DNA from 3 places in the Rahnella sp. BCC 1045 genome. Region 3 is predicted to be linked to each of the others. Evidence: predicted binding sites of a transcription regulator. Region 3 holds the regulator's gene; each other region holds the start of a gene.
What was found. Region 3 encodes PhoB, which activates phosphate uptake and scavenging genes when phosphate is short. Its sites were predicted from a motif close to CTGTCATAAAACTGNCNNAT; they were not measured.

Region 1: the regulator PhoB is predicted to act here: its motif matches at 2,491-2,510, upstream of pstS (phosphate ABC transporter substrate-binding protein PstS).
Region 2: the regulator PhoB is predicted to act here: its motif matches at 1,775-1,794, upstream of J1782_RS10915 (heavy metal response regulator transcription factor).

The regions. Positions count from the first base shown of each region.
Region 1 covers NZ_JAFMOZ010000126.1:26,403-31,103, reverse strand. The annotation lists gene pstA (phosphate ABC transporter permease PstA) at 1-294, opposite strand, end outside; gene pstC (phosphate ABC transporter permease PstC) at 296-1,252, opposite strand; gene pstS (phosphate ABC transporter substrate-binding protein PstS) at 1,347-2,387, opposite strand; gene rluF (23S rRNA pseudouridine(2604) synthase RluF) at 2,603-3,475, opposite strand; gene glmS (glutamine--fructose-6-phosphate transaminase (isomerizing)) at 3,630-4,701, opposite strand, start outside.
Region 2 covers NZ_JAFMOZ010000123.1:7,101-11,801, forward strand. The annotation lists gene J1782_RS10900 (molybdopterin-dependent oxidoreductase) at 1-385, opposite strand, end outside; gene J1782_RS10905 (cytochrome b/b6 domain-containing protein) at 378-1,019, opposite strand; gene J1782_RS10910 (hypothetical protein) at 1,046-1,669, opposite strand; gene J1782_RS10915 (heavy metal response regulator transcription factor) at 1,882-2,556, shown strand; gene J1782_RS10920 (heavy metal sensor histidine kinase) at 2,549-4,006, shown strand; gene eptB (kdo(2)-lipid A phosphoethanolamine 7''-transferase) at 4,242-4,701, shown strand, end outside.
Region 3 covers NZ_JAFMOZ010000143.1:35,513-40,213, reverse strand. The annotation lists gene sbcC (exonuclease subunit SbcC) at 1-1,041, opposite strand, end outside; gene sbcD (exonuclease subunit SbcD) at 1,038-2,276, opposite strand; gene phoB (phosphate response regulator transcription factor PhoB) at 2,504-3,193, shown strand; gene phoR (phosphate regulon sensor histidine kinase PhoR) at 3,217-4,536, shown strand.

The DNA.
Region 1 (4,701 bases), on a different contig from region 3:
CGTACCGATAACCGTCGCCCATAGAATCAGCAGTCCGCTGCCCGCAATGGCGTTCGCCAGACCACCGCCAGCCGTATTTGGCGGCGGGGTGTTTTGGGTAAACAGCGCCAGAGACATGCCGTCTACGCCTTTCACGACGGTCGTGAACAGGATCCAGACCAGCCAGAACAGGCCAAAAAGCATGGTCAGCATGGAAATCATCAGCGCCAGACGGTTCTTCTGACGGCGCCATGCCTGACGTTTGCGACGTGATTCCAGTAAGGCTGCGTTACTTTGCATTTCGAGTGTCGTCATCTTAACGGCCCTCTTTCTTAGCCAGACGCAGAATCATGACTTTCGACAGCGCCAGAACAATAAAGGTGATAACAAACAGGATAAGGCCCAGCTCCATCAGCGCGGACGTATGCAGACCTGCTTCAGCTTCGGCGAATTCGTTCGCCAGCGCCGAGGTAATACTGTTGCCGGGCGCGTAAAGCGAAATGCTGTCGAGCTGGTAGGTGTTACCGATAATGAAGGTCACCGCCATGGTTTCGCCGAGCGCACGGCCAAGACCAAGCATGACACCGCCGATGACACCATTTTTGGTGAACGGCAGCACGATGCGCCAGATCACTTCCCAGGTCGTACAACCAATTCCGTAGGCCGATTCTTTCATCATGACCGGCGTTTGCTCGAACACGTCACGCATGACGGAGGCAATGTACGGAATGATCATGATGGCCAGAATGACACCTGCCGCCAAGATGCCGATACCAAATCCCGGGCCGGCGAATAGCGCGCCAACAATCGGAATACCGGAAAGCACATCACCGACCGGTGTCTGGAAATACTGGGCAAACAGCGGAGCGAAAACGAATAAACCCCACATGCCGTAAACAATGCTGGGGATCGCCGCCAGCAGTTCGATAGCAATACCCAGCGGACGTTTCATCCAGTTAGGTGCCAGCTCAGTGAGGAATAATGCGATACCAAAACTGACGGGAACGGCAATCAGTAAGGCGATAATCGAGGTCACGACGGTACCGTAAATAGGCACCAGTGCGCCGAACTGCTGATTCGGGGCATCCCATGTTTTCGTCCACAGGAAGGATAATCCGAATTTTTCAATGCTAGGCAGCGAAGCAATAAACAGCGAGACGATGATTCCGCCCAGCATTAATAACACGATCAGCGCAGCCAGTTTGACCAGCGCGCCGAAAAGGATGTCACCGTTTTTGCTTGGTGCTTTGATAGCCGGCTTGTATTCAGCCATACCACTCTCTTTTAATTAAGATTTAATTCCCTCCCCGGCCGGAGAGGGAATGAAGCAGAAGACTTGTACTCTATATCAGACGAGACGTCAGATCCTAGTAAAGTGCTTTGCCGCTGCTATCTTTGATATTTGCTTTCCAGGCTGCACGAACCTGCTCAACGACTGAAGGTGGAAGCGTTGCATAATCCAGGTCAGTCGTCAGTTTATTGCCGTTTTTGTAAGCCCAGTCGAAGAACTTCAGAACTTCAGCACCTTTGGTCGCATCCTGCTGATCTTTGTAAATCAGGATGAAGGTGGTGGAGCTGATTGGCCACGCGTTGTCGCCTTTCTGGAAAGTCAGGTCCTGAGCGAAGGTTTTGCTCCAGTCAGCGCCTTTAGCTGCTGCACTGAAGGATTCTTCTGTCGGGCTGATCGCCTTACCATCCGCATCAACCAGCTTGGTATAAGCCAGGTTGTTTTGTTTAGCGTAAGCATATTCTACGTATCCGATGGAGCCCGGCAGACGCTGTACAAATGCGGCTACGCCGTCGTTACCTTTGCCGCCCAGACCGGTAGGCCAGTTAACTGTTGAACCTGAACCGATTTTCTCTTTCCACTCGTTGTTCACTTTTGCCAGATAGCTGGTGAACACGAAAGAAGTACCGGAACCGTCAGCACGACGAACAACGGCGATATTGGTATCTGGCAGTTTCACGCCCGGGTTCAGCTTAGTGATCGCCGCGTCGTTCCACTTTTTGATTTTGCCCAGGTAGATATCACCCAGCGTTGCGCCGTCCAGCGTCAGCTGACCTGATTTGATGCCCGGGATATTCACTGCCAGTACCACGCCACCGATCACGGTAGGGAACTGGAACAGGCCGTTTTTGTTCAGATCTTCTTCTTTCATCGGAGCATCAGATGCGCCGAAATCAACGGTCTTGGCGATGATTTGTTTCACGCCGCCGGAAGAGCCGATGCCCTGATAGTTAACCTGAGTACCGGTTGCTTTCTGGTATGCATCCGCCCACTTAGCGTAGACAGGTGCAGGGAAGGTGCCGCCAGCGCCAGTCAGATTACTAGCAGCGAAAGCAGACATTGCTGTGAGGGAGAAAGTCGCTGCTACAATACCGGCGACGGTGTTACGCATCAATTTCATGTTCCACTCCTAGTGGTTTTTTTTGTTCGACCCAGGTCGAGATTTATAAAGTGTTTGGCACAGGAGGAAAATAGGACAGTTTGGTGACAGTAAAATGTACGTTATATGACAGTTTTATGACACTGGTCACAATTTAGGCGAGATGGGCAAACTGAAGTGGACCGATCAAATAAAAACCGGCCCAAAGGCCGGTGGCAGCGGAAATAGATGCGGACTTAACGCCCTTTCTTTTTACGTCCTGGCTGTGCAAAACGTTTACGGGAAGCTGAATTTCCGTCGGGTTTCTCGGTATTTTTCGGTTTTGTGACAACCGGTTTTTTGGCCTGAGCAGGTTTAGACTGCGTTTTTTTGGCCGGCTTTTCTTCCGAAGTTGAGTTTTCAGTCAGTCTGAATAATTCGACCAGCTCATCGTCCGTCAAATCACGCCATTCCCCCAAAGGCAAGCCTTTCAGGTTGATGTTCATAATCCGCACACGCTCAAGCTTGGTGACTTCAAAGCCAAAATGCTTACACATACGGCGGATCTGGCGGTTAAGCCCCTGAACCAGCGTGATACGAAATACAAAGGGCGCTTCTTTCTTCACTTTGCACTTTTTGGTCACCGTTCCCAGCATCGGCACACCCGCGCCCAGGCCGGTAATAAACTCATCCGTCACCGGTTTGTTGACCGTTACGACATATTCTTTTTCGTGGTCGTTGCCCGCACGCAGGATTTTATTGACCAGATCACCGTGGTTGGTCAGTAAAATCAGGCCCTGAGAATCTTTATCCAGACGCCCGATAGGGAAAACGCGCTTGCTGTGGTTAACGAAATCACTGATGTTGTCCCGCTCACCGTCTTCCATTGTGGTGATGATTCCCACGGGCTTATTAAGCGCGATAAGCACTAAATCTTCTTCATCACGCGGTTCAATCAGCTGGCCGTTAACTTTCACCACATCACCGGCAAATACTTGTGCGCCCACGGAGGCGCGTCTGCCATTGATAAAAACGTTTCCCTGTTCGATGTAACGATCGGCATCACGGCGTGAGCAGATCCCGCTCTCGCTAATGTATTTGTTGAGACGAATGGAGGGGTTGGACAGCATTCAGCAAATCACCTTCGTAAAAAGGCGGACTATACCTTATCCGTGGCGGCTAACGAAGCCTGAGAGAGGAGAATCGTGACCACGCCTTAGCCTTTTAGAAATAAAAAAGCGCCCGAGATGGGCGCTTAGCAGGCAGTTTCAAAGCCAGCGTGGCTTATTCTACTGTGACCGATTTGGCCAGATTACGTGGCTGGTCTACGTCAGTGCCTTTAATCAGCGCGACATAGTAAGACAGCAGCTGTAACGGGACCGTGTAGAAGATCGGTGCGACGATTTCTTCGACATGCGGTAACTGAATGATTTTCATACCGTCGCTGTCGGTGAAACCGGCATCCTGATCGGCGAAGACATACAGCAGACCACCGCGTGCGCGCACTTCTTCGATATTCGACTTCAGTTTTTCCAGAAGTTCGTTATTAGGCGCAACCACAATCACCGGCATATCGGCGTCAATCAGCGCCAGCGGGCCGTGTTTCAGCTCGCCTGCCGCATACGCTTCCGCATGAATATAGGAAATCTCTTTCAGCTTCAGCGCACCTTCCATCGCGATCGGATATTGATCGCCACGGCCGAGGAACAGCGCATGATGTTTGTCAGAGAAGCCTTCCGCCAGCGATTCGATGGTTTTATCCAGCGACAACATCTGTTCGATACGCGCAGGCAGCGCCTGTAACGCGTGAACAATGTCATGCTCAACCTGCGGTGCCATGCCTTTCAGACGACCCATACGTGCCACCAGCATCAGCAGAACGGTCAGCTGCGTGGTAAACGCTTTCGTCGACGCCACGCCGATTTCCGTGCCCGCTTTGGTCATCAGCGCCAGATCGGATTCACGCACCAGCGAAGAACCGGCTACGTTACACACGGCCAGAGAACCGAGATAACCCAGCTCTTTGGACAGGCGCAGTGCAGCCAGCGTGTCCGCGGTTTCACCGGACTGAGACAGGGTGATGATCAGGCTGCCAGGACGAACGGCAGATTTGCGATAACGGAATTCCGACGCAATCTCGACATCACACGGCATACCGGCCAGTGATTCGAACCAGTAACGCGCCACCATACCGGAGTTGTATGACGTGCCGCAGGCAATGATCTGAACATGCTGAACGCGGGAGAGGATCTCATCCGCCTTTTCGCCCAGTTCGCTCAGATTCACTTCACCGTGGCTGAAACGTCCTTCCAGCGTGTTTTTAATCGCCAGCGGCTGTTCGTAAATCTCTTTTTGC
Region 2 (4,701 bases), on a different contig from region 3:
GCTGAAGTTGTTCCAGCGTCCACGAGGCTTTCTTTTGCACAAGTCCGGACACTTCCAGCCGGTAGTTCGGGATGTCGATTTCCGGCACATTGTATTCGGGGTAATACGCGTTGAAGCGAAACGGTGTCGTAATCTGGTCGGCGCGGTAAGTTTGCGCCAGCTTCTGCCCGCCAAATAACCAGCCCTGAACGCGATCATTCCAGCGCGACATCGCCCACAGCACTTTGTCGACTTCGTCGCCGTCCTGCAAATTACAGCCGGTCAGCATGGAAACGGCACCGAGCGTTAATCCTGAGCGCAGCAGTAAACGGCGCTGGATATTCACCAGCTGCTTGCGCTGATCGGGCTCCAGAATGATTTTTGGCCGTTGCGATTTTTCACTCATCGGCACTTTCCTCTTTATTCATTACCTTGCCGCCGGTAATCATCGCCACAAATGTTTTCGGCACCAGCAGCACCATCAGGACATGAATGACCACAAACAGCATCACGCCACTCATCGCAAAAAAGTGTACATATCGGGCAATATCAAACCCGCCGAACAGCCATACCAGCCCGCTGAACTGCACCGGTTTCCAGATGGATAAGCCGGAAAGCACCAGCAATACGCCGAGCAGCAAAACGCCGCTGTACATCAGTTTTTGCACGGCGTTGTACTGGCCGAGTTTATGGGGCAGATGGAAGGTCAGGGCACGAACGGTATCGCGCCAGACGCTGCGGGCTGAAAACGGGAAAAAGTCCCGTTTAAAATGGCCGCTGAAAACGCCCCATAGCAGATAAAAGAGAGCGTTAGCCGCCAGCAGCCACATCACGGCGAGATGCCAGGCGATGTTGCCGCCCAGCCAGCCGCCGAGTGTGGTGTTTTGCGGAAACGTAAAGGTAAACAGGGGATCCGCGTTATAAATCCCCCAGCCGCTCATCACCATACCAATCATTGCCAGAAGATTAATCCAGTGGCTGATACGCACCGGCCAGGAATGGATCCTGCGTTTTCGAACTGAAGAGGGCTGAGGTTTCACGGTAAATCTCCTGTTAAACAGCCTGATTACATCGGTGGCGCGATGCCGTCTTTACCGGCTGCGATGCCACGGGCAACCAGCGCACCTTTGTCATCTTTCATGGCGAACAGCACGATTTTAGTGCCCGGTTTCAGCAGGCTGCGGTCGCCCGGTGCCAGCAGAACCACAGGAACGTCGTCAGGAACAACAACTGTTTTCTCAGCATCGTGATACTTCACGGTCAGCGTGCGGCCATTGCTGTTGACCAGTTTGCCAACGGTACCGTTGGTCATGGTATTGATTTTCCCGTCAGCAGATTCAAACGGGTTGAAGCCTTCACCGCTGCCGCGCAGGCTTGGTGCGAAGACGTGGACTTCCAGCGCTTTCAGCGTGCCGTTAGCCTGCGGAACTGCGGCGGTACCGATGAAACTGTCGGGTTTGATATCACTGATCTGGCCTTTGGTAACGGCGTTGATCTTGGTCTGGTCAGTCAGCTTCACATCGAGCTTTTCACCCTGACGTGTGGTGATTTGCACCGATGAGTCATTAACTGAATCAATGGTTCCGCGCGTCGGTTTAATCACGTTATCGGCCGCAAAGGCGGATGTCATTCCGCTGCACATCAGAAGGGAACCCAGTAATAAACCGGCAAGGCGTGTAGGTGTGTTCATGATCAACTCTCCATTTTCTAGCGTTATTTCATTCTGTTAGATGAATCACTGAACCGGCCAGTGATGAATAACTTCATTAAGAGTGGACGATAAACCGGGATTGGTTGATGACAAGTTGATGACAAAATTGTCATCAAAGGTGTCTGATGAAACTGATAAACTTCCTCTGAATCATTCTTTGGGAGAATGGTCTTGCGGCGCCGAGGGCCTGAATGCGGATACTGGTGATAGAAGATGATGTCAGCACAGGCGACTACCTGAAAAAAGGGCTGACGGAGGCGGGTTACAGCGTGGATCTGGCGCGCAACGGCGCAGACGGTCTGTTTCTGGCGCTGGAAGAGGGTTATGACACCGTGATCCTCGACGTCATGCTGCCCGGCCTTGATGGCTGGCAGGTGATGGAAGTGCTGCGTAAAAAAAGTGACGTGCCGGTGCTGTTTCTGACGGCGCGTGACGAAGTGCAGGATCGCATTCACGGGCTGGAACTCGGCGCGGATGATTATCTGATTAAACCGTTTTCATTTACCGAGCTGGTGCTGCGGATCCGCACCTTACTGCGCCGCCCGACGGCACGCGAGCCGGACACGTTTTCAGTCGCCGATCTGAATCTCGATGTGCTGCGCCGCCGCGTCACCCGTCAGGATCAGACCATCGCGCTGACCAATAAAGAGTTTATGTTGCTGGAGCTGCTGATGCGCCGGGAAGGCGAAGTGCTGTCGCGCACCATGATCGCCTCGCAGGTCTGGGACATGAATTTTGACAGTGATACCAACGTTGTGGATGTGGCGATTAAGCGCCTGCGCGCCAAGGTGGATCGCGCCTTTGAGGTGAAACTGATCCATACCGTGCGTGGCATTGGCTACGTTTGTGAAGTGCGCAATGACTAACGTGATGAAAGAAACTGCCCGTCCGTCTGCCTCAAAACGAGCGATGTCGCTGACCTTGCGGGCGACATTACTGTTTGCGCTGATTGCCTCGCTGGTGGTCAGCGCTGTCGGTTTTTATCTCTATTATTCGATGGATAAAGAGCTGGTGCGCCGCGCGGATTATCAGGTCAGCGGACGCGTGCAGTATTTCCGCCATCTGCTGGCGAATGAATTTCCGTTATCACAGCTGAGCCGTAATCCCGGTTTGTTTGAAAATATGCTCGGCAACGAGCGCGATATTCTGACTTTTCGTCTCGAAGGCGAGCCGCCACTGATTAACGTTAATCCCTCGCAGCTGATCTTACCGCCGGTTGCGCCCGTGCCCGACGGCCAGCCGCTCACCCTGCAAACCGTGCATCACCTCATGTCGCCGGACGGAACGCCGGTGCGCTTTGCCCGTGCAAGTGTGCAGATTGAGGATGGCAGAACGGTAGAAATTACCGGCGCGCATTTCATGACGGAAGAATCGCGTCTGCTTGAGACATTTCGCTGGGAAATCATTGGCGCCGTGCTGTTCGCCTATTTGCTGATTGCCGCACTCGGTTATGTTGTGATCCGCAGAGGCTTAAAGCCTTTACGCAACATGGCACAGGAGGCGACGCAAATTCATCCGTCCAGCCTGTCTACCCGGCTGAGCACGGAGAATGCGCCGCAGGAATTGCAGCAACTTATCTATTCTTTCAACGACATGCTGGAAAGGCTTTCGGAGGGCTATCAGCGCCTGACCCAGTTTTCAGCCGATCTGGCGCATGAAATCCGCACGCCGGTGGGCGCGCTGATGGGGCATTGCCAGGTGGCGTTGTACCAGCCGCGCACGGTGGAAGAGTATGAAACGCTGCTGGCAAATAATATGGAAGAGCTGGAACGTATTTCCCGCATGGTGGAAAACATCCTTTTTCTTGCCCGCGCCACCGACGCGCGGTCTGTTTTAACCATCACCGGTATTGATGTTTCCTCTGAAATTACCCGTATTCAGGAATATTTTGAAGGGCTGGCGGAAGAGCGTGAAATGGAGTTGTACGGCGAAGGGCAGGGGATTTTGTATGCGGACGCTATCTTGTTTCAGCGCGCGATCAGCAATCTTGTCGCCAACGCCGTGCGTTACGGCGATGAGGGCAGCACCATCACGATCAGCGCCCGGCCGCAGGGTAAAGGCATGGAGATTGATGTGACCAGCCAGGGCAATCCGATCCCGCCGGAAAAACTGGGCAAACTCTTTGACCGTTTCTACCGGGCCGATGCATCACGCAGCGAAGGCGGCAGCTCCAGCGGTCTCGGTTTATCGATAGTTCAGGCGATTATGGCGCTGCATCAGGGAAGCGTTCGGGTAACGAGTTCGCCGCAGGGCGAGACCCGGTTCACGCTGTCATTTCCGGGGCCATTATCCGATCCGGATCACAGGCTTTCTTAATAATTCTTCAACGGCTCGGAAAAAGTTCAGAAAATCTTAGAGAAAATTCATTTTTTACTTATTGAAAAGTAAGGGTTTCGTTAATTTGGTTACATTATCACAATGGCAGAAACCTTTGCATTTGAACAAAAATGCTTGTCCCGGGGTCTGAATAGTCCTAAGGAGTGGGTTCCATCCTCCGGTTCGAACGGTCAGTACGACGTAAACAGACTCACAAAAGAGCCATTTATTACTAATGCATAAAATACGTTCACTTTCGCTGCAGAGCATTTCTGTTTTCATTGCGCTTTATCTTGGGATCCTGTTAAACCTTCCGATTTTCATCCGCCGTTACAGTCAGCTGCATTATGACAATATGCTGTCGATCGTGGTCGAGATGGTGGCGTGTGTTGCCCTGGTTTACTTCCTTTGTATGCTGCTCTCCTATACCGGCAAAACGGTTTTCCGTGTGCTGATGACTGCCATTGTGATTTCCTCGGCGGCGGCCAGCTATTACATGATCCTGTTCAACGTCGATATCGGCTACGGGATTTTGGCGGCAGCGCTGGCCTCAGACTCCATTGATTTATCGAAAGAATCTGTCGGCACGCATTTTGTGGCCTGGACGGCGCTCGTCAGCCTGATCCCGGTACTTTTGATGTGGCTCAGCACCCTGCCGGGCGCGGCACTCAAACAAACCACCTTCAAAAAAGTGG
Region 3 (4,701 bases):
CTGCTCTCCGGCCTGTTTCTGGCGAGCGGTTTTCGCCTGTTCCAGCGCCAAAGCCAGCGGTGTCATCTGTGCGGCCTGTTGCTGCTGTTGCTGAACCAGTTGCGTGAGCGCCTGCTGTAACTCCTGTGTTTCTTTCTCACAGCGCAACCGGTCGCTGAGCAGCGGACGCAGCTTTTCAGCCGGTTCACTGCGCGCGAGTTGTTGCAACTGCGGCGCTGCGGCGAGGTTTTCCTGCTCTGCCGCCGTCAGCTGCTGCTGAGATTGCTGATATTTTTGCTGTACCTGCTGCCATTGTTGCAACCAGTTCAGATCCTTCTGGCGCTGAAGCGCCTGCTGGCTGAGGATAATTTCCTGCGCGTTCAGCGCGGCCAGTTCCGTTTCAAACGCCTGACGCTGCTCTTCGCTGAGCAACTCGATACCTGCCATACGCTGATACAAACCGTCGAGCTGATTTTTGGCTTCTTTATGTTGTTCAAACACGCGCTCAGAAAGCCGCCCGTAGATTTCGGTGCCGGTGAGTTCTTCCAGCAATTCCGCGCGGTCGTTGGCATCAGCATTCAGGAACGCGGCGAACTGGCCTTGTGAAAGCATCATTGATTTGGTGAAACGGCCAAAATCCAGCCCGGTCAGCTCGGCGATGGCATCAAGTTTATCGCGCACTTTGTCGGCCAGAATTTTTCCATCGGCCAGCAGTGCCAGTTCCACTTTCGGCGCCTGTAAATTGCCGTCCGGCGAGTTTTTGGCCCGGCGCTGGCTCCAGAACGCGCGGTAGCCAATGCCTTTGACCTCAAACTCGACTTCCGCCAGCGATTCGGCGGTGTGGCGGGTCATCAGTTCATTCTGACTCGGCGTGACGTTCAGACGCGGTGTCTGGTGATAAAGCGCCAGACAAATGGCGTCGAGCAGGGTGGTTTTCCCCGCGCCGGTCGGGCCGGTGATGGCAAATAAACCGTTACTGGCAAACGGCTCAGCGGTGAAGTCGATTTTCCATTCGCCTTCCAGCGAGTTCAGGTTTTTTAATCGCAGGCTGAGAATTTTCATTGTGCGCCGTCCTCCGCATTCTGACCGCTGGTGATCTGTTCAACGACCTGCGCAAACAGCGTGCGCATCCGCGCCTGACGCGGCTCATCAGGATCCGGTTCCAGCGCCAGACGTCGTTCAAACACGTCACTGACGCTCAGCTCGCTCAGCGTTTCCTTTTCCTGCTGCTCAATACTGTGGATGCGCTGTTCTTTGCTGCGGCGCAGCAGAACGACTTCCACCGGCAAATCTGCGGTCAGCGTCTGAATACGCCGCTGGATATCGCTGAGATAATCCTGCGTGGCGACTTCGATATCCAGCCAGACCGGCTTTTGCATATCGCCGCCTGCAAACTGCGCCAGCTGTTTTTCGATTTCAGCCAGCGAACCTTTGATGATCTGCATGGGCTGGAAAACCGGGATTTCCAGCGTGTCGATGGCGTTAAGCGTTGCGCCGTCGAAATTGAGTAAGTACACACTTTTGGCTTTGCTCAGTTCGTCAAAACTCAGGGCAATCGGCGAGCCGCTGTAACGGATATGTTCGGTTTTTGCGACGCACTGGGCGCGGTGAATATGCCCGAGCGCCACGTAATCTACCGGCGGAAATGCCTGGGCCGGGAAGGCGTCGAGCGTGCCTATATAGATGTCGCGCACGGAGTCAGACGTGCTGACGCCGACGGTGGTCAGATGGCCGGTAGCGATAATGGGCAACGGCATACCAAGTTTCTGACGCTTCGCCAGTGCGGCCTGATATAGCGCGTCATAATGCGCCGCAATGGCTTCCTGCAACGCGAGCTGTTTGTCGCTGCCGGATTGTCCGGCCTGACTGGCGAGCAAATCGCGCGGACGTAAAAACGGGATAGCACAAAGCACCGCGCCCGGTTTTCCGTCACGCTGGTTTAACACTAAAATCTGTTCAGAGAGGTCTTCACCGACGGTGGCAATCACCCGCGTATTCAGGCACGAAAGCAGTTCGCGGGATTCATTGAGGGTGGCGACGGAATCGTGATTCCCGGCCAGCACCACCAGCTGACAGCCGGTTTGTTGTAATTCCACCACGAAGCGGTTGTACAACTCGCGGGCGTAACTGGGCGGCGAACCGGTATCAAAGATGTCCCCGGCGACAATGACGGCGTCCACCTGATGCTGCTGCACCTGACCGGTCAGCCAGCGCAAAAATGCCTGATGTTCAGCGGCGCGGCTTTTGGTAAAAAAGTACTGGCCGAGGTGCCAGTCGGAGGTGTGGATCAGGCGCATGAGACTCCCGTGTGAACCCTGTATGACGACAATGGTGCAAAGTATAAACGTCGGCGGGGGAACCTGTCCCCGATAAATCAGACCAATTTCAGCAGGATGGCGGGAATTTATCTGTCATATTTGCCTTAAATGAACCATCATTTTCATTCATAAATCTGTCACAAAACTGACGCATAATGGCGCCCGCAATCAAATAAAAGATCGCTAACCTATTGGCAGGACCTACGATGGCTAGACGTATATTGGTGGTTGAAGACGAAGCTCCAATCCGTGAAATGGTGTGTTTTGTACTGGAACAGAATGGATATCAGGCAGTAGAAGCTGAAGATTTTGATTCAGCGATTGGCCAGTTAGTGGAACCTTACCCAGAACTGATCCTGCTCGACTGGATGCTACCCGGCGGTTCCGGTATTCAGTTTATTAAGCACCTTAAACGTGAAGCACTGACCCGCGAAATTCCGGTGATGATGCTGACCGCTCGCGGTGAAGAAGAAGATCGGGTGCGCGGCCTGGAAGTCGGTGCCGATGATTACATCACTAAACCGTTTTCACCAAAAGAACTGGTTGCCCGTATTAAAGCGGTGATGCGCCGGATTTCGCCAATGGCGGTCGAAGAAGTGATCGACATGCAGGGGCTCAGTCTGGATCCGTCGTCTCACCGGGTGATGGCCAACGAGCAGGCGCTCGATATGGGGCCGACCGAATTTAAGTTGTTACACTTCTTTATGACCCATTCCGAACGCGTTTACAGCAGAGAACAGTTGCTCAATAACGTGTGGGGCACTAACGTTTATGTGGAAGATCGCACGGTAGACGTGCATATTCGTCGTTTGCGTAAAGCGCTGGAAACCAGTGGACATGACAGAATGATCCAGACTGTTCGTGGTACCGGATATCGTTTCTCAACGCGTTATTGAGTCCCCCACAGCGGAGAACCTGTGTGTTAGAACGTTTGTCATGGAAACGTCTGGCCGGCGAATTTTTTCTCTTTTGTCTGCCAGCCCTGATCCTCGGAATTTTCGTCGGCCATTTCGGCTGGCTCCTCTTTGCGTCGCTGGTCGCGGCGCTGGGCTGGAATTATTACAATCAGCTTAAACTCTCTCACTGGCTGTGGCTTGACCGCAGCATCACCCCGCCGAACGGGCGCTGGAGCTGGGAACCGCTGTTTTACGGGCTGAACCAGATGCAGATGCGCAACCGGCGACGTCGTCGTGAATTAGGTCAGTTGATCAAACGTTTCCGCAGCGGTGCCGAATCGCTGCCGGATGCGGTGGTTCTGGCGACGGAAGAAGGCAATATCTTCTGGTGTAACGGACTGGCGCAGGATCTGCTTGGTTTCCGCTGGCCGGAAGATAACGGCCAGCATATTTTTAACCTGCTGCGTTATCCGGAATTCCGCACCTGGATCCAGACCCGTGACTTCAGCCGTGCCCTGAATCTGCAACTCAATAATGAACATTACGTCGAGTTTCGCGTGATGCCGTATTCCGAGGGGCAGCTTCTGATGGTGGCGCGTGACGTCACGCAAATGCGTCAGCTCGAAGGCGCGCGACGTAACTTCTTTGCCAACGTCAGCCATGAACTTCGCACGCCGCTCACTGTGTTGCAGGGGTATCTGGAAATGATGGAAGACGCCAAGCTGGAAGAGCCGTTCCGCACCAAAGCGCTGGATACGATGCAGGAGCAGACGAGGCGCATGGACGGGCTGGTGAAGCAGCTTCTGACCCTGTCGAAAATCGAAGCATCCGCCAATATCGATATGCACGAGAAGGTCGATATTCCGGTGATGCTCAGCATGCTTGAGCGGGAAGTGCAGACGTTAAGCGGCGGGAAACATGAAGTGGTGTTTCGCGTAAACGAAAAGCTGAAAGTCTTTGGCAATGAAGATCAGCTGCGCAGTGCGGTGTCGAATCTGGTGTATAACGCCGTGAATCACACCCCGCCGGGCACGCGGATTGAAGTCAGCTGGCAGCAAATTCAACATGGCGCGCAGTTTCAGATAAGTGACAACGGGCCGGGCATTGCGCCGCAGCACTTACCGCGTCTGACCGAACGTTTTTACCGTGTGGATAAGGCGCGCTCACGCCAGACCGGCGGCAGCGGACTGGGGCTCGCCATCGTAAAACATGCGCTCAGCCACCATAATTCGAAACTCGAAGTTCTCAGCGAAGTCGGCGTCGGCACGCGGTTTATGTTCACGCTGGCACCAAAATTGATTGTTCCTCAGGGTTCAGACTCCCCGGTCACCGTAAAACCTTAATTTCAGCAATTTACGTAAAGTCTGTTATCAGCCGATAGCAGGCTTTTTCATTTCTATTTATGGCGTGATTCTGCCTGATGATCATGAATTTATTTCACGTCCCATGAAAATTCCTCTGTTGTGAGTGAAGAGGCTGCATGACAGTATGGCCTTAAAGCCGTTTAG